Regions from separate parts of the Amycolatopsis sp. NPDC114504 genome, predicted to be linked through region 2. Evidence: riboswitches for the same ligand, from Rfam matches in the RefSeq annotation. Region 2 holds a riboswitch; each other region holds the start of a gene.
What was found. A riboswitch is a leader RNA that binds a small molecule or an ion and turns the genes downstream of it on or off. The one in region 2 is predicted to bind S-adenosylmethionine.
Positions count from the first base shown of each region.

Region 1 (6,682 bases), on a different contig from region 2:
AGATCGCCGAGTCGGCGATGTTGAAGATCGCGAAGCCCTTGCCGTTCGGGGCGAACGCCGAGATGAAGTCGACGACGTGGCCCTGCAGTCCGCCGGGCGCGCGGAAGACGCGGTCGGTCAGGTTGCCGAGAGCGCCGGCGAGCACGAGGCCGAGCCCGATGGCCCAGCCGATCGAGCGCAGCCGCCGGGACAGCCAGATGATCGCGATGACGACGGCCAGCGCGACCAGCGCGAGCACCCACGTCATGCCGGTGGCCATCGAGAACGCCGCACCCGGGTTGCGGATCACCTGCAGGTAGACGAGGCCGCCGAGGATCCGGACCGGCTCCTTGCCCTCGAGGTTGGCGGCGACCAGGTTCTTCGTCACCAGGTCGATCGCCCAGAACACGACGGCGACAGCGAACACCCAGCCCACGCGGCGCTTCGGCAGCGGCTTGGCCGGCGCCTCCGAAGTCTCCGGAGTCTCGGCCGCAGTCTCGGGCACCGCCTCTTCGGGCGCGGCGGTGTCGGGTTCGGAGTGGCTGGGATCGGTGCTCACCGCTCCATTCTCCACGCCTGGTCAGGGCGCGTCGGCGGCAGTGTCGCGGGGGCGCCGCAGGAGGACCGCGAACGCGCCCGCGAACAGCACGCCCGCCGCACCCAGCGCGCCGGTCACGGGCGTCAGTAACAGCACGCTGACCAGCGCGAACACCACCGTCACGGCGAGCGTGAACCAGCTGCGCTCGTACGCCGCCAGCACCAGCAGCCCCAGCGTCGCCACGAACACGCCCCGGACGTCGCCGGACAGCCTCAGCTCCAGGGTGGCGACCAGGTCGAGCAGCGGGACGGCCGCCAGCGCGCCCAGGGTGCCGAGCGCGAAGCGGACGGGCCGCGGCGGGGTGCCGGCGCGGCGCAGGCTCCGCCAGTACCAGGCCGCGACGGCGAGCACCACGCAGGCGAGACCGGCCGTCCAGCCGAGGGCCGCCGGGGGCACCACGTCCACCGCTATGGCATTCGCCGTGTACCGGGCGCCGTCCGCGAGACCGGTGCCGCCGACCGCGCCGGTTCCGAGGTCGTGGAGCTCCTGCGTCATCCGGTAGCCGCGCATGTTCACGAACTCGCCGGTCACCGGGGCCGCCGGGACCAGCGCGACCACCGCCATCACGAGCTGGGCGAACCCCAGCGCCGCCAACGGGAACCAGAGTCGTCGTCCATCCCCCATCGGGGCAGGATAGCGCCCGCCAGCAGGACGGCGGCCGAGATCACCACGCCCGGCAGGTCCGCCACGGCGACGGCCACCCCGCCGGCGAGCACCGCCACCGCGAGCACCGGGAGACTGCGTTCGTACCAGGCGACCACGGCCAGGCCGAGCGTCGCGAGCAGCGGGCCGCGGGTGGGCGCGGCGAGGTCGAACCAGCTGAAGGCCAGCAGGTCCAGCAGGGGCACGGCGAGCACGACGCCGGCGGTCGCGAGGGCGGTCACCTTTGCTCCCCACCGCCGGGCGTAGCACGCCACCACGGCGGCGAACGCCGCGATGAGCGTCCACTGCCAGGCCGGTCCGCTGCCGCCGTAAGCCACGACGGTGTCGGCGATGCTCAAGAACTGCTGCCCGCCACCGTGGTCTTCGACGGTGAACCCGAAGATGCTGTCGTAGGACGGCCCACCCGGCCCGGCCGGGAAGTGCGCCGCCAGGTCCGCGGTCACGGCCGAGCGGTGCACCAGCTCGACCGTCACCAGGACCAGCTCGGCGAAACCCAGCAACGCCAACGGAACCCCGTGCCTCCCCATCGGCCCAGGCTAACGCTCAGCAGAACGGCGGCAGCTCCCGCGGGTCGCCGGCCGGGGCCCAGCGGCCGTCCACCTTCGCGTACTCCCAGCGCGCCCCGCGCGCGACGATCTGGCGCAGCGCCAGCACGACGCGGTCGACGTGCTCCTCGGTGCTGCCCAGGCCGAGGCTGACGCGGATCGCCTGCCGCCCGTCGCCGCCGGTGACGCCGATGAGCCGCTTGGCCGCGATGTGGGCGCAGAAAGCGCCGTCGCGGACGCCGATGCCGTACTCGGCCGACAGCACCGCGGCCACCCAGCCCGGGTCGAAGCCGTCGAGGACGAAGCTGAGCGTGCCGACGCGGTCGACCGGCGCGTCGAACAGCCGCAGCTCGGCGCAGCCCGGGATGGCCTCGAGACCCTTGCGCAGCCGGGTGAGCAGGGCCTGCTCGTGCGCCACGACGGCGTCCCAGTTCTCGCTGAGCGTCTCGCAGGCGACGCCGAGCGCGTACACGCCGACGGTGTTGGGCGAGCCCGCTTCGTGGCGCTCGGGCCCGGTGTTCCAGACCACCGCGTCCTCGGTGACGAGCTTGGTCGCGCCGCCGCCGGCGAGGTACGGCTTGGCGGCGCGCAGCCAGTCGGCGCGGCCGATCAGCGCACCCGCACCGAAGGGGGCATACAGCTTGTGGCCGGACAGGGCGACGTAGTCGACGTCCAGCTCCTTGATCGAGATCCGGCGGTGCGGGGCCAGCTGGGCGGCGTCGAGCGCGATGCGAGCGCCGTGCTTCCGTGCCACCGCGGCGATCTCGGCCACCGGCAGGAGCTCACCGGTCACATTGGACGCTCCGGTGACGACGACCAACCGCGGTCCCTGCGGGGAGTCCGCGAGGGCTTCGTCCACAGCGGACACTGCCGCGAGACGCGTGCGCGGGGTCGGGATCCGCCGGACGTTCGGGCCCTGCCACGGCAGCAGCGCGGCGTGGTGCTCGGTGTCGAACACGACGACCGTGGTGTGCCGGGGCAGGCTGCGGGCGAGCAGGTTGAAGGAGTCGGTGGTGTTGCGGGTGAAGACGACGGTGTCGGTCCGGCGGGCATCGACGAAGCGACGCAGGACGTCGCGGGTGCGCTCGTAGAGCTTGGTGGAGACCTGCGACGCGAAGCCGGCGCCGCGGTGGACGCTGGCGTACCAGGGCAGGAACTCGTCGACCTTCGCGCGGACGGCGTCGAGACACGGGGCGCTCGCGGCGTGGTCGAGGTTGGCGTAGCCGATGGTTTCGCCGGTGACGAGCGGGACCCGCAGGGACGCCCCGGCGACGGCCGGAACGGCCTGCGGGACAACGAGTCCGGTGAAGTCGGGCGAAGTGCTGGTGCGATCGATGGCGAGAGTCATCGGTGCCTCCTCGGCGGTCCGGGGGACCCCGGCGAGGGGCCCGCGCTTGCCCGTCGCACGACGCGACCGGCCCGGTCTTCACCCGGGGCACCCCACCGCGGAAGGAGGGTTGCCGGCCAGCAAGCCGGGGCTGAACGCTGGCACTCATGACCTGAGCCAGAAGGTAACCGAGAACGCCGCCGCCGGCCAACCCCCGACTCACATTCTGAGACGGCGCTCACACACCGTGAGGTCTCAGAGCTTCGCGCGGAAGCGTCCCGGCAGCTGCGTCACGGCGTTGTCGGCGAGGTGCGTCGCCGTGCCGGTGTACTGCTCGGCGCCCGCGGTGAAGCGCCAGCCGCCGATGGTCTTGCCGTCGACGGCCTCGCCGCTGGCCGCCGCGACGGCCGTCGAGACCTCGGCGAACGACTTGCCGTCCCAGTTCGCCGCCGCCGGGGCGTCCGGCAGGGTCCAGAGCGTGAAGTGCACGTGGGCGCCGGTGCTGCTGCCCCCGCACGGCAGCGCGTTGCCGGTCGAGCCGAGCTCGGCCCCGGCCTCGACGTGCTCACCGTCGGTGACCGTGATGCCCTCCATGTGGTAGTACCCGGTCCGCCAGCCGCCGGCGTGGTCGATGGTCACCCAGTCCCCGCCGGCGCAGTGCTGCAGGTGGACGGTGCCGGCCAGCGGCGCGCGCACGGTGCGGTCGGCCGGGCTGAAGTCGATGGCGTTCTTGACGCCGGTGCTGCCGTCGTCGGAGTGGATGCCGGCCGAGTAGACCTGCTGGCCGGCCTTGAACGGCAGGGCGAGCGCCGGGAACGGGGCGATTTCGGCGGTCGCGGCCGGCGCCGTGGCCAGCCCGAGGATCGCGGTCATCGCGGCGGCGAGGGCCGCCCCACGCACGTGAAGTTTGGTCACCCTGCGTACTCCTTTGGCTCTGCACTCACCCATTCGAACTAACGAATGGAGCGCACAGTAAGCCAAAAGAGGGAACGAAGGGAAGATCGTGTGAGATTTTTGTGGGACAAGCGCCGGACATCGGCACTGGCTAACGGCCCGACTCGCCCTTCCAGCGGGCCAGGCGGCCGGCCCGGTCCACCGCGCGGAGCCGTCGCTCGACGTCGTCGCGGACGCCGCTCGTGGTGACCACCAGCAGCTGGTCGAGCTCCTGGAGCCGGCTGGTCTTCTGCGGCGTGAAGCCGGCGCCTTCGCGCACGACCAGGCTGACCGTCGCGCCCACCGGCAGCCGCAGCTCCGACAGGTACACGCCGTGCAGCTTCGACCCCGGCTGGATGCGGACCTGCAGCAGCTCGGCCCCCAGCTCGTCCAGCGGCGCGGAGTCGACTTCGATCTCGTGCGCCTCGGAGCTCTTCGCCAGCCCGAGCCAGCGCCCGAGCGGCCCGAGCGTCGCGCCCTGGACCAGCGTCAGCACGATGACCAGCACGAACACCGCGTCGACCAGCCGTTGCGCGCCCGGCACCCCCTGCGACAGCGGGATCATGGCGAGCACGATCGGCACCGCGCCGCGCAGGCCCGCCCACGACAGGAACGCCTGTTCCCGCCACGGCAGCCGGAACGGCAGCATCGCCAGCACGACCGACATCGGCCGGGCCAGCAGCAGCACGACGGCCCCCGCGACCAGGCCCGGCAGCACCGACTCGAGCACCCGGCTCGGCGAGGCGAACAGGCCGAGCAGCACGAACAGCCCGATCTGCGCCAGCCAGCCGAGCCCCTCGGCGAACGACAGCGTGTCCGAGCGGTGCGGCAGCCGCGAGTTCCCGAGCACCAGCGCGGCGACGTAGGTGGCGAGCAGCCCGGACGCGTGCAGCAGCTGCCCGGACGAGTACGCGACGACGCACACCGCGACCGTGGCGACCGGGTAGAGACCGGTCGCCGGCAACGCGGCCTTGCGCAGCGCGAGGCCGCCGAGCCAGCCGAAGGCGAGCCCGATCGCCAGCCCTGCCGCGAGTTCGTAGACGACCAGCAGCGGCAGCGTCCAGTCCACAGTGGTGCCTTCGGCCAGCACCACGACGGCGATGTACGCGGGCGCGTCGTTGATGCCCGACTCGAGTTCCAGCGCCCCGGTGAGCCGTTTGCCGATCCCGGCCGAGCGCAGCACGGAGAACACCGCGGCCGCGTCGGTCGAGGCGAGCACCGCGCCCCACAGCAGCGCGAACCGCCAGTCGAGGCCCAGCAGCCAGTGCAGGGCGGCCCCGGTCACCGCGATGCTCACCACAACGGCCACAGTGGACAGTGCGATCCCGATGCCCAGCGCCGGTTTCACCGCCGACCAGCGGGTCGTCAGCCCGCCTTCGGCGAGGATCATGACGAGCGCGGCGAGGCCGAGCGACTGGGTCAGCTCGGGGTTGTCGAACCGGATGCCGAACCCGGCTTCGCCGAGCAGCACGCCGATCGCGAGGTAGAGCAGCAGCGACGGCAGGCCCAGCCGGATCGACACGCGCACGGCGAGCACGGAGGCGAGCAGCACGACGCCGCCGACGCCGAGCAGCACGGGAAGCTGGTCCATGCCGCCTCCCTCCGAGTGCCGTGGGCCCTCAGAATAGTGAAGCGGTCGAGTTAACTCCTTCGTGTACCGCTGGGGCGCGCCGACGGCGTGGTGTGTTAAGGCCCACCGAGCGCGGCGAGATCGACACCGAGTGCCGCGAACGGCTTCTCCGCCGCCGGAAACACCTTCACCGCGCGATGCCCGTCGCGGCCGACCCAGCCGGCGCCGACCGCGCGCTCGAGCAGCGCGGCGGGCACGGCTCCGGCGAGGTGGTCGCGCCGCTCCGTCCAATCCAGACAGTCGCGCAGCGGCGAGCGTCGCCCGGGCTCGAGCGGCACGCCGAGCTCGGCCAGCACCTCTCGGCCGCGGCCGGTCAGCGCCAGGCCGCCGTCGGCGTCGACCAGGCCGGTGGCCAGCATGCCGTCGCGGACCGCGACGCCGAGCACACCGGCGAGGTGGTCGTAGCAGGTCCGCGCGAACCCGAGCCGCTTCACCCGCAACGACGACTTCAGCCCGGTCACGGGCCGGTGCTCAGCGTGCTGGGCGAGGTGCTCGATCAGCTCGGCGACGCGCGGGTCGGCGATCCGGACGTAGCTGGCCCGGCCCTGCTTGACCCGGGCGACGAACCCGGCGTCGACCAGCCGGGTGACGTGCTCGCTGGCCGTGGAGAGCGCGATCCCGGCCGCCTTCGCGAGCTCACCGACGGTCCACGCCCGCCCGTCGAGCAGGGCGAGGCACATGGTGGCCCGGCTCGGGTCGGCGAGCACCGCGGCGACCTCGGCGAGAGCGATCGTCTCCATGCGCCCACGGTACGGCGGCCACCCTTCGCCCGCGGCCGAAGCGTCGAACGGACGACACGCGTACCCAGGCGGACGACTCGCGTACCCAGGCGGACGACACGACCCAGGCCTGGTGTGTCGTCCATCGGGGTACGCGTGTCGTCCGGGCGGGTACGCGTGTCGTCCGGACGGGTGCGGGTCAGAGGGCTTTCAGGAACTTCGCGGCCAGGGTGACCGCCGGGCCTGAGTCGTTCGAGTCCTCCAGGACCACCGCGAAAGCGACGTTGG
Region 1 covers NZ_JBVKDU010000007.1:725,286-731,967, reverse strand. The annotation lists gene lspA (signal peptidase II) at 1-538, opposite strand, end outside; gene ACZ7PG_RS49870 (hypothetical protein) at 560-1,201, opposite strand; gene ACZ7PG_RS49865 (hypothetical protein) at 1,141-1,767, opposite strand; gene ACZ7PG_RS49860 (aminotransferase class V-fold PLP-dependent enzyme) at 1,784-3,133, opposite strand; SAM riboswitch class IV at 3,171-3,285, opposite strand; gene ACZ7PG_RS49855 (M23 family metallopeptidase) at 3,368-4,027, opposite strand; gene ACZ7PG_RS49850 (potassium/proton antiporter) at 4,158-5,636, opposite strand; gene ACZ7PG_RS49845 (ArsR/SmtB family transcription factor) at 5,732-6,415, opposite strand; gene ACZ7PG_RS49840 (penicillin-binding transpeptidase domain-containing protein) at 6,594-6,682, opposite strand, start outside.
Region 1: it holds a riboswitch for S-adenosylmethionine, as region 2 does, so the genes downstream of both, ACZ7PG_RS49860 (aminotransferase class V-fold PLP-dependent enzyme) here and ACZ7PG_RS27245 (methionine ABC transporter ATP-binding protein) in region 2, are expected to answer to the same signal.

Region 2 (6,682 bases):
CCGCGAGAGCATCTCCGAGCAGGTCATCACCCAGCCGAAGCCGAAGATCATCCACGTCGGCACCAAGCAGGCCCCGACGCCGGCGATCGGCGACGGCTCCGCGTGGGACCGCATCGCGCAGTGCGAGTCGGGCGGCAACTGGGCCATCAACACCGGCAACGGCTACTACGGCGGCCTCCAGTTCGACAAGCGCACGTGGGACGCCTACGGCGGCGACGAGTACGCGGCGCTCCCGAACCAGGCTTCGCGCGAGCAGCAGATCGCGATCGCGGAGAAGGTCAAGGCCGGCCGTGGCGGCAGCTACAGCGCTTGGCCGGTCTGCGGCAAGAAGGCCTGACACGCTTTTCGAGCGGCCCCCACCTCGACGAAGTGGGGGCCGTTTCGCGTGCGCGGAAAGGCATCACGCGTGTCCCGAGGGGCATCACCCGTGATCAGGCGGGCATCACGCGTGATGCCCCTCCAATCACGCGTGATGCCTGCTCAGTCACGCGTGATGCCCCATCGGTAAGCTCCAGCGGTGGTTGAACTGTTGGGACCTGCCGAGATCCGCGGGCTGGCGGCCGAGCTGGACGTGCGGCCGACCAAGAAGCTCGGGCAGAACTTCGTGCACGATCCCAACACCGTCCGGCGGATCGTCGAGCTGGCGGACGTCGGCCCGGACGACGTCGTCCTCGAGGTCGGGCCCGGGCTCGGGTCGCTGACCCTCGGGCTGCTCGCCACCGGTGCGCGCGTCGTCGCCGTCGAGATCGATCCCAAGCTCGCCGAACGGCTGCCCAAGACCGTCGCCGACCGGGGGCCCGAGGTCTCGGAACGGCTCCAGGTCGTCACGGCCGACGCGCTGCGGATCACCGACGACCAGTTGCCGCGGCCGACCGCGCTCGTCGCGAACCTGCCCTACAACGTCGCCGTCCCGGTCGTGCTGCACCTGCTCGCCGAGGTGCCGTCGCTCACGTCCGGCCTCGTCATGGTCCAGACCGAGGTCGCCGACCGGATGGCGGCGGGCCCCGGCAGCCGGATCTACGGCGTGCCGAGCGTCAAGCTCGCCTGGTACGGCCCCGCGCGCAAGGTCGGCGCCGTGCCGCGCTCGGTGTTCTGGCCGGTGCCGAACGTCGACTCCGCGCTCGTCGCCTTCGAACGCGGTGACGCTCCGGCGTCGGACGACCGCGATCGGCTCTTCGGCCTCGTGGACGCCGCTTTCTCACAGCGCAGGAAGACGCTCCGCGCCGCGCTCGCCGGCTGGGCGGGCTCGGCCGAGCGGGCCGGGGAGCTGCTCACGGCCGCCGGGATCGACCCGAAGACCCGCGGTGAACAGCTGGACGTGCACGACTTCGCGAGGCTCGCCGCCGCGCGTTAGCACGTCCACAGTGGAAGTCAACGCGGTCCGGCGAAAATACGCCTCTTGACGTGCGATCTCGCGATTCGGACACCTCCACTCGTGTGATCTGGGCCAACAGGCTTGCTTTCGCTCGCCGGGATCGGCTTTACTCGGAAGTGTCCATCCCGAGCGACTGAGAGACCTGGCTCGCCGAAGTCGCAGCAACCACCCCCCGCGGGGAAGGTGCTACCGCCAGGACCGATGGAGGCCGTTTCCGATGAAGAGGGTAGCTCGCCCCCTGCTCCTGACCAGGCGTCGCGTAGTCGACGAAGGCCGCCGCTCCGTGACCGCATGTCGACGCTCCCACTGAGCTTGTCGTAGCCGGTCCACCTCTTCTTCATGCACCGTCCTCAAAGGACGGACTTCGCCTGCGGCCGGGTGCCGCGCGCTGCGCGCACCCCGTTTTCTGGAGCCTTCGTGATCACCGTCGAAAACTTGTCCAAAACCTTTGCCACCAACGGAAACTCGGTCGTCGCCCTGCACGACGTGAGCGTCGAGGTCCAGGCCGGCTCGCTGTTCGGCGTGGTCGGCCCGGCCGGGTCCGGCAAGTCCGTCCTCGCCCGCTGCATCGCGCTGCAGGAGCGGCCCGACCGCGGCGTCGTCCGCCTCGACGGCCTCAACACCGGCACCCTCGACGGCCGCCGGCTGCGCGAAATCCGCCGCCAGCTCGGCGTCGTCTCGACGAAACCGGAGCTGATCGCCGAGCGCACGATCGCCGGCAACATCGCCTCCCCGCTCGAGCAGCTCGGCGTCGACGGCCCGCAGCGCCGCAGCCGGGTCGGCTCGCTGCTCGACCTCGTCGGCCTGACGCAGCGCGCGACGCAGCGTCCCGGTGAGCTGACCGAGGGTCAGCTCCGCCGCGTCGCGGTCGCGAAGGCACTGGCCGCGGCGCCGGCGGTGCTGCTCGCCGACGACCCGACCGCCGGCATCGACCCGGAGGAGGCCGGCGCGGTGCTCACCGTGCTCGACCGCGCCCGCGCCGAGCTGGGCACCACCGTCGTGGTCACGACCCCGGACGCCGGCGTGGTCCGCCGGGTCTGCGACGACGTCGCGGTGCTCGAAGACGGCACGGTCGTCGAGCGCGGCACTGTCCTCGACCTGGTCTCGAACCCGGCCAGCCGCACCGCGCAGGCGCTGCTGCCCGCCATCGAGACCACCCGCGCCCAGATCGCCCGCTACGACCGCTCGGCCGACGTCGTGCTGATCGGTTTCGCTTCGGTCGGCGCGCTGCTGCCCGAGGCCGCGGGCCGGTTCGACGTCGAGTTCGCCACGATCGGCGGCGGCCTGACCCGGATCGGCGACACCCCGGTCGGCCGGTTCCGCCTCGGCGTCCGCGGCGAGCGGGCCGACGCGGCACTGGCGTGGGTCGCCGAGCGCGGCGGCCACGTGACGCACACCGCGCGCGGCCCCCAGGGTGTCGCGGCAGCTTGACCCGAACGCCGTAAACGCCCCGATGCGCACGTCGCATCGGGGCGTTTTCGCGGCCACGTAGGCTGGTCGGGTGCTCGCCGTAGTTCCGCCCCCAGTCACCGTCCGGGTCCCGGCCAAGGTCAACCTGCACCTGGCGGTCGACGACCTGCGCGAAGACGGTTACCACGAGCTGGTGACCGTGTTCCAGGCCTTGTCGCTGACCGACGAGGTGACCGTCGCGGTCACCGAAGAGCCGGGCGTGGAGATCTACGGCGAGGGCGAGGGCTCGGTGCCCGCCGACGGCACCAACCTGGCCTGGCGCGCGGTCGAAGCGCTTTCCGCGCACGTCGGCCGCACCGAAGCGCCGAACGTTCGGGTGGTGCTGCGCAAGGGCATCCCGGTCGCGGGCGGCATGGCGGGCGGCAGTGCCGACGCGGCGGCGACGCTGGTCGGGCTGGCGAGCCTCTGGAACCTCGACGTCACGCGCGACGAGCTGGCCGAGCTCGCCGCCGGGCTGGGCAGCGACGTCCCGTTCGCGCTCTACGGCGGCACCGCGCTGGGCACCGGGCGCGGCGAGCAGCTCGTGCCGGTGCTGTCGCGGCACACTTTCCACTGGGTGCTGGCGTTCGACTCCGAAGGGCTGTCGACGCCGAAGGTGTTCAAGGAGCTGGATCGCCTGCGCGCGGACGGCAACCCGCCGCGGATCGGCTCGCACACCCCGGTCGTCGAGGCGCTGGCTTCGGGCGACCCGCGTCAGCTGGCGCTGTTGCTGGGCAACGACCTCCAGGCGGCGGCGGTTTCGCTGCGGCCGGGGCTGCGCCGGACGCTCCGGGCCGGCGTCAACGCGGGCGCGCTCGCCGGCACGGTCTCCGGCTCCGGCCCGACGTGCGCGTTCCTCTGCGAGGACGCGCAGACCGCGGTCGAGGTCGCCGCGGAGCTGTCGGGCGCGGGGGTGTGCCGCACGGTCCGGGTGGCGCACGGCCCGGTCCCCGGCGCCCGCGTGGTCGGCGGGGACGACGCGCCGCGCCCGGCGCCGCCGCGCGTGCACGCCTGACCGTCCATTGTAGATTTCTCTTTCCCGGAAAGGAACGGCTGAGCGGATGGCCAACCTGGTCAACCTGGAAGCGGTGAGCAAGTCCTACGGGGTGAAGCCACTGCTGGACGGCGTCTCGCTGGGCGTCGCGGCCGGGCAGCGCATCGGTGTCGTCGGCCTCAACGGCGGCGGCAAGACCACGCTGCTGGAAGTCCTTTCCGGACTCGCCGCGCCGGATTCCGGGCGGGTGAGCCACGTCGGTGGCCTGCGGATGGCCGTGGTCACCCAGCGGACCGAGCTCCCGGACGGCAGCACCGTCGGCGAGGTCGTGCTCGAACGCTACGGCGCCGAGCACGAATGGGCCGCCGACGCGCGCGTCCGGTCCATTGTGGACGGACTCGGGATCACCGCGATCGGGCTGGACACGCCGACCGCGAACCTCTCCGGCGGCGAGCGGCGCCGGGTCTCCCTGGCGGCCGCGCTGACCGGCGAGCTCGACCTCGTCGTGCTCGACGAGCCGACCAACCACCTGGACGTCGAAGGCGTCCAGTGGCTGGCCGACCACCTGCTGAACCGGCGGATCGCGGTCGTGGTCGTCACCCACGACCGGTGGTTCCTCGACACCGTCGCGAGCCTGACGTGGGAGGTCGCGAACGGCCGCGTCGAGATGTACGAAGGTGGTTACGCGGACTGGATCTTCGCGCGCGCCGAGCGGGCGCGGCTGGCCGCGACGGCCGAGGAGAAGCGGCAGAACCTGGCCCGCAAGGAGCTGGCGTGGCTGCGCCGCGGTCCGCAGGCGCGTTCGTCGAAGCCGCGCTACCGCATCGACGCGGCCGAGGCGCTGATCGCGGACGTCCCGCCGCCGCGCGACTCCGTCGAGCTGATGGCGTTCGCGAAGCGCCGGCTCGGCAAGACCGTGCTGGAGCTGGAAGACACGACGTACAAGGTCGGCGACCGGACGCTACTCGACCACGTCACCTGGCGGGTCGGCCCCGGTGACCGGATCGGCCTGGTCGGGATCAACGGCTCCGGCAAGACGTCCCTGCTGAAGCTGCTCGGCGGCGACGTCGAAGGCTCGACCGGGCGCCGGATCGAGGGCAAGACGGTCGCGCTCGCGCACCTGCGCCAGGAGCTCGACGACCTGCCCGCCGACCTGCGTGTGCTGCAGGCGATCGAGCAGGTGGCCGGGCGCGTGGTGTTCGGCAAGCAGGAGATGACGGCGTCGCAGCTGGGCGAGAAGCTCGGCTTTCCGCAGGCGCGCCAGTGGACCCCGGTCGGCGACCTCTCCGGCGGCGAGCGGCGCCGGCTGCAGCTGTGCCGGCTGCTGATGGCCGAGCCGAACGTGCTGCTGCTCGACGAGCCGACGAACGACCTGGACATCGACACCCTGCAGCAGCTGGAAGACCTGCTCGACGGCTGGCCGGGCACGATGATCGTCGTCTCGCACGACCGGTACCTGGTCGAACGAGTCTGCGACACGATCGTCGCCCTCTTCGGCGACGGCCGCATCACCCACCTCCCGGGCGGCATCGAGGAGTACCTGAACCGCCGGGCGCTCGCCAAGGAACCGGCGGCCGCGGCGGCCCCGACGGCAGCGAAGGCCGAGGCGAAGAAGTCGGCGGCGGACGTGCGGGCGGCCCAGAAGGAGATGGGCCGGCTCGAGCGCAAGCTGGACCAGCTGCACGCGAAGGAGGAGAAGCTCCACGCGGCCCTGCTGGAGGCGGCGACGGACCCGTCGAAGCTGATGGAGCTCAACGGCCAGCTGAAGGGCGTCAAGGGCGAGATCGAGGACGTCGAGGCCCGCTGGCTGGAGACGTCCGAACTGCTCGAGTGAGGGTCCTCGGGCCTCGTGACTCCCTCGGCGCAAGGCCGATCCGGCGGATCGCGGTGGCCGGCCCCGCGGGCTCGGGCAAGTCGACCCTCGCGCGCAGCCTGGGCGAACGCCTGGGCGTGCCGTATGTGGAGTTCGAGTCCTTCTTCCACGGGCCCGGCTGGACCGTGCGGGAGACGTGGCAGGCCGACGTCCTCGACCACCTCGACGGCGAAGTCTGGGCCATCGAGTGGCAGGGCGAGGCGGTCCGGGAGCGGATGACCGCCCGCCTCGACGTGCTGGTGTGGCTCGACCACCCGCGTGCCCTGACCATGGCGCGGGTCGTCAGGCGCACGCTTGCGCGTCGTGTCGGCCGCGGTTCGAAGATCGCCGGGGGCAACGTCGAAGGGCCGTTGCACACCTTCTTCACCGACCGGGAGCACATCGTCCGCGTCGCGTGGCGGTACCACCCGATCCTGCGCGCGCGGGTCCGGAAGGTGATCGACGAGAACCGGTACCCCGATCTCGTCGTGGTCCGGCTGCGGGGGCAGCGCCAAGTGGACCGCTGGCTTCAGGGCCCGGTTTCCGCCTTGGACGGCGGATGTTGACACCCAGACAGTAATCTGACGCCCATGAGCAGGTTCGTGGACACGCTCGTCGCCACCGCGGCGGGACGAGGTCAGCAGCGTGGCATGGTCACCGGGGAGCCCAAGGAGCCGGTTCGGCGGACCTGGGCCGAGGTGCACGAAGAAGCCCGGCGGGTCGCCGGCGGGCTGGTCGGCGCCGGGTTCGAGCGGGGTACGGCCGTCGGGGTGCTGGCCGCCGCGCCGGTGCTGATCGCGCCGACCGTGCAGGCCGTCTGGCTGGCCGGGGGCAGCGTCACCATGCTGCACCAGCCCACCCCGCGCACCGACCTCGCCGAGTGGGCCGAGGACACCGTGCGCGTGCTCGGGATGATCGGCTCGAACCTCGTGCTGCTGGGCGAGCCCTTCGACCAGCTGGCCCCGGTGCTCGAGGAGAAGGGCATCGGCTTCAAGCTGATCAGCGACCTCGT
Region 2 covers NZ_JBVKDU010000003.1:1,224,705-1,231,386, reverse strand. The annotation lists gene ACZ7PG_RS27255 (transglycosylase family protein) at 1-337, shown strand, start outside; gene rsmA (16S rRNA (adenine(1518)-N(6)/adenine(1519)-N(6))-dimethyltransferase RsmA) at 518-1,354, shown strand; SAM riboswitch class I at 1,493-1,599, shown strand; gene ACZ7PG_RS27245 (methionine ABC transporter ATP-binding protein) at 1,793-2,806, shown strand; gene ACZ7PG_RS27240 (4-(cytidine 5'-diphospho)-2-C-methyl-D-erythritol kinase) at 2,877-3,839, shown strand; gene ACZ7PG_RS27235 (ABC-F family ATP-binding cassette domain-containing protein) at 3,886-5,652, shown strand; gene ACZ7PG_RS27230 (P-loop NTPase family protein) at 5,706-6,236, shown strand; gene ACZ7PG_RS27225 (fatty acyl-AMP ligase) at 6,261-6,682, shown strand, end outside.

Region 3 (6,682 bases), on a different contig from region 2:
GGATCCGTCCACAGCACCCCGGTTGTCCACAGGACGCGGCGGCACCCCTGTCGGACGCCGCCCCGCGAGCCCTAACGTCGATCGTGTGTTCGAGCAGCCCGCCCGGGATCCGGGCCCTCCCGTCAACGACCGGCTCGCCTGGCTGGCCGACCAGTTCTCGCCCGATGCGAGCACGGTCGGGCCCGGCGGCCGGCTGGTCCGGCGCTGGCTGCCCGGTGGAGCCGCCGGGGCCGGCCGCCGCCGGTGGGCGTTCGCCGGCGTCCTCGTCTCGGTCGTGGTGATCGTCCTCGGTGCGGTCGCGCTCTTCGGCGGCCCGCCGGTACCCGAGCCACCACCGTCGCTGCCCAGCGCGAAACCGGCGAGCGAAGCGTCGGCCCGGGCGGCGCCCCCGGCCGGTCTCGTCATCAGCGTGATCGGCCGCGTCCGGTCGCCCGGCCTGGTCACCGTGGTCCAGGGCGCCCGCGTCGCGGACGTCCTGCGGGCCGCGGGCGGCGCCGAGCCCGGCGCGGACCTGAGCGCGCTCAACCTCGCCCGCCGGGTGACCGACGGGGAGCAGCTCGCGGTCGGGATCCCGGCACCACCCGCCGCCGTGGCCGCCGGTGCTCCGGCGGCCGCCAAGGTCGACCTCAACGCGGCGAGCGCGGACCAGCTGGACACGCTGCCCGGCGTCGGCGAGGTGACGGCCCAGCGGATCGTCCAGTGGCGCACCGAGCACGGCGGCTTCGCGAAGGTCGAGCAACTGCGCGACGTCTCCGGCATCGGGGAAAGCAAGTTCGAAAAGCTGCGCGAGCAGGTGACGGTCGGATGAGCACCCTCCCTGCGACCGACACCCGGCAGGACCTGCGGCTCGTCCCGGCGGCGCTGGCGTGCTGGCTCGCCGCACTCGGCGGCCTGCTGCTGGGCTGGTGGACGGCCGTCGCCGTCGGCCTCGCCTCGGCGGTGCTCGCCGGACTGGTGCTCTGGCGGGCGCGAGGGCGTCCCCGGGCGCTCGGCGCGGCCGCGGCACTGCTGGTGCTGGGACTCGCCGCCGCCGGCCCGGTCGCCTGGCGAATCCGGGACGCGCAACGCGACGACCTCCGCGCGGCTTCGGCCGACGGGCTCCCCGCGTCGGTGCGGGTCGTCGTCGCCGAGCGCCCGAAGCCCGTGCGCGGCGCGGGTTATGCCGATCAGCAGGCCGGTGCCCGGTCGGTGGTGCTGACGGCCGACGTCCGCACGGCGTCGGTCGACGGCCGGCCGGTCACATCGTCCGGACGCGTCCTGCTGCTGGCGCCGGTCGCGCAATGGGCGTCACTGTTGCCGGGCCAGGACGTGACGGCGAGCGGCCTGCTGATGGCGCCACGCGGCTCGGACCTGACCGTCGCGGTGCTGTCCGTGCGCGGCCCGCCGGGCGACCTCGGGCCGGCGCCGTGGTGGCAGCGGACCGCGGCCGGCCTGCGCGCCGGACTCCACGACCTGTGCCAGGTCCTGCCCGATGAACCCGGCGGCCTGCTGCCTGGGCTGGTCTTGGGCGACACGAGCGGGTTGTCGCCGCGGGTCGAGCAGGAGTTCATCACCGCCGGGCTCGCCCATCTGACCGCGGTCAGCGGGGGAAACCTCGCCGTCGCGTGTGGCGCGGTGCTGCTCCTGCTGCGCTTCCTGCGGCTCGGGCCGCGGCTGTCGGCGGTGGCGGCCGGTGCGTGCCTGGCCGGTTTCCTCGTGCTGGTCGGGCCGGAGCCCAGCGTGCTGCGGGCCGGGGTGATGGCGGCGGTCGCGTTGCTGGCTCTGGCGCTGGGCAAGCGAGGCTCGGCGTTGCCCGCGCTGGCGTTCGCGGTGTGCGTGCTGGTGGTGACGGATCCGGCGATGGCGACGGACTTCGGGTTCGCGTTGTCGGTGTTCGCCACGGCCGGGCTGGTGCTCATCGCGCCACGCTGGGCCGCTGCGCTGGCCCGTCGCGGCGTCCCGCCGGGGTTCGCCGACGGGCTGGCGATCCCGCTGGCCGCCTTCCTCGTGACGGCGCCGGTCATCGCGGGCATGGCGGGGTCGGTGAGCCTGGTTTCGGTGCTGGCCAACGTCCTCGCCGCGCCCGTGGTGGCCCCGGTGACGGTGCTCGGCCTGCTGGCGACGGTGCTCGGTCCCTGGTGGCCGGGCGCAGGGAAGGTCCTGGTGCACTTGGCCGACCCGGAGGCCCGGTGGCTGATCACCGTGGCGCGCCACGGCGCGCGGGCTCCCGGCGCGGTCGTCGCCTGGCCAGGCGGCTGGTCGGGTGGGCTGCTCGCCGCCGGGGTGCTGGTGGTGCTGGTGCTGGCCGCCCGGCGCCGGCGGGTGCGGCTGGTGCTGGCGGTGCTGGTCGTCGGCGCGCTGCTGATCTTCGTGCCGGTCCGGGTGCTCGCGCCGGCGTGGCCACCGCGGAACTGGGCGATGGTCGAGTGCGACGTCGGGCAGGGCGACGCGGTCGTGCTGGCGACCGCCGAGCCGGGACGCGCGGTCGTCGTGGACACCGGACCCGAGCCGGGGCCGGTGGACGAGTGCCTGCACCGGCTGGCGGTCGACCGGATCCCGCTGCTGGTGCTGAGCCACCTGCACGCCGACCACATCGGCGGGCTGGCGTCGGTCTTCGATGGCCGGGCGGTCGGCGGGATCGCCGTCGGCCCGGGGCGGGCGCCGGAGTGGGCGTGGCGGCAGGTCGCCGCGGAGGCGAAGCGGCAGGGCGTGCCGCTGGTGGAGCTGAGCCCGGGGGAGCAGCTGGCGTGGCCCGGGCTGTCGCTCGACGTGCTCGGCCCGCACTACGTGCCGGAACGCTCGGCTGGACAGCAGGACGGCACGACGATCAACAACAGCTCGGTGGTCCTGCGAGCGCGGAGCCCCGCCGGCCGGGTGCTCCTCACCGGTGACGTCGAGCTGGCGGCCCAGGCCGACCTGCTGGCCGACGGCGACGACCTGAAGGCGGAGGTGTTGAAGGTTCCTCACCACGGTTCGCGTTACTCGCTGCCGTCGTTCCTCGCGGCGGTGGCGCCGCGGGTGGCGTTGGTCAGCGTGGGCGCCGGCAACACCTACGGGCACCCGAACAAGTCCACAATAGACAGTCTGAAAGCGCTGGGAGCATTGGTGACCCGGACCGATATGGATGGTGACACGGCCGTGGTCGGCGACCCGGCCGGGCCGGCCGTAGCGCGCCGGGGCGAGCCGCGTGGCCCGCCCCGGCGGTGAGCGTCAGTAGCCGAGCGCCTCGTTCACGGCCTTGACGGAAGCCGCCACGGTCGCCTTCGGGCCGATGTGGTTCTCGACCGCGTCGAGGGTCTTGAGGCCGTCGCCGGTGATCAGGAGGACCGTCTCGGCGTCCGGGTCCAGCTTGCCCGTCTCGATCAGCTTCTTCGCCGTCGCGACGGTGACGCCGCCCGCGGTCTCGGTGAAGATGCCTTCGGTGCGGGCCAGCAGCCGGATGCCTTCGACGACCTCTTCGTCGGTGACGTCCTCGATCGCACCGCCGGTGCGGTTGACGATGTCGAGCACGTAGGGGCCGTCGGCCGGGTTGCCGATCGCCAGCGACTTGGCGATCGTGTCCGGCTTCACCGGCTGGACCACGTCCTGGCCGGCGCGGAAGGCGGCCGACACCGGCGAGCAGCCGGTCGCCTGCGCGCCGAACACCTTGTACGGGCTGGCGTCCACGAGACCGAGCTGGCCCAGCTCGCGGAAACCCTTGTCCACCTTGGTCAGCTGCGAACCGGAGGCGATCGGCACGACGATCTGCGGCGGGATGCGCCAGCCCAGCTGCTCGGCGACCTCGAAGGCCAGCGTCTTCGAGCCTTCCGAGTAGTACGGCCGGACGTTCACGTTCACGAACGCCCACTTCGGGTGCTCGCCGGCGAGCTCGGTGGCGAGGCGGTTGACGTCGTCGTAGTTGCCGTCGACGGCGATCAGGTCGCCGTCGTAGACCGCGGTGGTGAGGATCTTGGCGCGCTCGAGGGTCTTCGGGATCAGCACGACCGACCGCCAGCCGGCGCGGGCCGCGGCGGCGGCCGTCGCGTTGGCCAGGTTGCCGGTCGACGGACAGGCGAGCACCTCGAAGCCGAACTCGCGGGCCGCGGCCAGCGCGACGGCGACGACGCGGTCCTTGAACGAGTGCGTCGGGTTGCCGGTGTCGTCCTTGACCCACAGGCGCTTGAGGCCGAGCTCCTTGGCCAGGCGGTCGGCGCGGATCAGCCGGGTCGCGCCGGGCTCGGTGTTCGGGATCTCTTCGATGTTCGACGGAACCGGGAGGAGCTTCTTGTAGCGCCAGATGTTCTTGGGGCCGGCCTCGATGTCTTCGCGGCGGACGCGGCCGAAGTCGTAGGCGACCTCGAGCGGCGAGAAGTCCTCGGCAGAGACGAACTCCGGCGCGAGCGGCTGCCGGTGGCCCTCTTCCTTCGACACCAGCTCGACGGCGGGACCGAGATCCGGGGTCTTCGTGGTGGAGGTCGTTCCGAGGGTGGCGGTCATCGCGAGGTTCCTTCCTCATCTGCCCCGCCGAAGCGGGCCGGAATTGGCACCGTGGTCGTCAGCTACCCCGCGAATGCGGGATGACGGGCTGTACGCCGGTTGCCGGGGCTTCGTCGGGCCGTTCCCTCTGCCCCTCTGGATGAGCGGTATTCGGTTGTCGGTGCGCGCCAAACTGCGCGCCGCCTCGAGGACACCGTACGACATGGCGCTCGGGCCGTGCCATGCCGGCCGCTCGACATCACCGGAGCGGGCGCACGACACCGCAAGTGAGAGGATCCTCCCGTGACCGCCCAAGCCACCGCCCCGGCCCCGCTGCACCTGGTCCTGGGTGAGGAAGAACTGCTGATCGAGCGCGCCGTCCGCGAGACGCTCGCCGCGGCCCGCGCGCTCGACGCCACGGCCGAGCTGACCCGGGTCCGGGTGTCCGATCTCACAGCCCCCGAGCTGGCCGAACTCGTCAGCCCGTCGCTGTTCAGCGAGGGCCGCGTGATCGTCCTGGAGTCGGGGCAGGACATCTCGCAGGAGCTGGCCGACGCCGTGGCGTCCTACCTGAAGGACCCGGCGGACGGCGTCGTGCTGGTCGTCGTGCACACCGGCGGTGGGCGCAGCAAGGCGGGCAAGACGCTCCCGGCGGTGCTGAAGAAGGCCGGCGCCGAGGTCACGGAGTGCCCGAAGATGACCAAGCCGGCCGAGCGCGAGCAGTTCGTGCGCCACGAGGTGCGCCGCGCGGGCGGCAAGATCGACCCGGCGGGAGTCGCCGCGCTGATCGACGCCGTCGGCTCCGACCTGCGGGAACTCTCCTCGGCGGCGACGCAGCTGGTGGCGGACGCCGGTGGGTCCGTCGACGCCGAAGCGGTCCGCCGCTACCACCGCGGGCGCGCGGACGTGACCGGGTTCGCGGTCGCGGAGAAGGCCGTGAGCGGCGATCGCTCGGCGGCACTGGAGTCGCTGCGCTGGGCGATGCAGCTGGGCGTCCCGCACGTCCTGGTCGCGGACGCACTGGCCGACGCGGTCCGCACGATCGCCCGGGTCTCCGGCGCGGGCCGGGGCAACCCGAACCAGCTGGCGGGCGAGCTGGGCATGCCGCCGTGGAAGATCCGCAAGGCGCAGGGCCAGGTCCGCGGCTGGAACCAGGACGGCCTGGCGACGGCGATGCGCGTGGTGGCGAGGCTGAACGCCGAGGTCAAGGGCGTGGCGGCCGACCCGGGCTACGCGCTGGAGCGCGCGGTCCTCCAGGTGGCGGCCGCCAAGGGCGAGCGCTGATCCCGGACATGCAGAAAGCCCCGGCCGAAGCCGGGGCTTTCTGGGAAATCGAACAGCCGGAAATCAACCAGCTCAGAGCGCGTTGACGCGCTTCGCCAGCGCCGACTTCTTGTTGGCGGCCTGGTTGGCGTGGAGAACGCCCTTCGAGACGGCCTTGTCCAGCTTCTGGGCGGCGTCGCGCTGCAGCTCGACGGCCTTGGCCTTGTCGCCGGCCTCGGCGGCTTCGCGGACCTTGCGGATCGCGGTCTTCACCGAGGACCGGATCGCCTGGTTGCGCAGACGCGCCTTCTCGTTCGTCGTGATGCGCTTGATCTGCGACTTGATGTTGGCCATAGGGGCAACTCCTCTTTCACTCGGTGAGATTCGCCGCCGCGCTGAATTGGCCCCGCTCGGAGAGCGGGCTTCCTCCATGACGGAATGCCGCACGGGCAGCGAGCAGCAACTTTAACAGCCGGGCCGCGGACGTCCGGCACCGGGAGTACGGTGGGCGACGGTAGTGCCTAGGGTTCCGTCGCCGGTCCGCAGGCATCTCGCGGTACACAACCAGGACCGGCGGGTCTGGTCCGAGCGGCACCGTCGGCGGGCCCGGACGGCCGGTCGTTCATCTGACGGGGCAAAAGCCTGGAGGACCCGGTTTTCGCGCGCGCGAAAACCCGAAGGGTCCCATGAACACCACTGCCCTGTCCTTCGTCCTCGTCGCCGCGGTCGTGCACGCCGCGTGGAACCTGGCCGCCAAGCGGATCTCCTCCGGCGGCACCCAGTTCGTCTGGCTCTACTACACCGCTTCCGCGGTCATCCTCCTGCCGGTGACGGTCGTGCTGCTGGTCGTCGAACCGCAACGTCCACAGTGGAGCTGGCTGGTGGCCGCCGTGGTCACGTCGGTGCTGCACATCGCCTACGGCATCGTGCTGCAGCACGGGTACCGCGTGGGTGACCTCTCCGTCGTCTACCCGGTCGCGCGGGG
Region 3 covers NZ_JBVKDU010000007.1:278,137-284,818, forward strand. The annotation lists gene ACZ7PG_RS48055 (ComEA family DNA-binding protein) at 86-808, shown strand; gene ACZ7PG_RS48060 (ComEC/Rec2 family competence protein) at 805-3,186, shown strand; gene thrC (threonine synthase) at 3,190-4,455, opposite strand; SAM riboswitch class I at 4,468-4,601, opposite strand; gene holA (DNA polymerase III subunit delta) at 4,738-5,718, shown strand; gene rpsT (30S ribosomal protein S20) at 5,791-6,051, opposite strand; gene ACZ7PG_RS48080 (DMT family transporter) at 6,384-6,682, shown strand, end outside.
Region 3: it holds a riboswitch for S-adenosylmethionine, as region 2 does, so the genes downstream of both, thrC (threonine synthase) here and ACZ7PG_RS27245 (methionine ABC transporter ATP-binding protein) in region 2, are expected to answer to the same signal.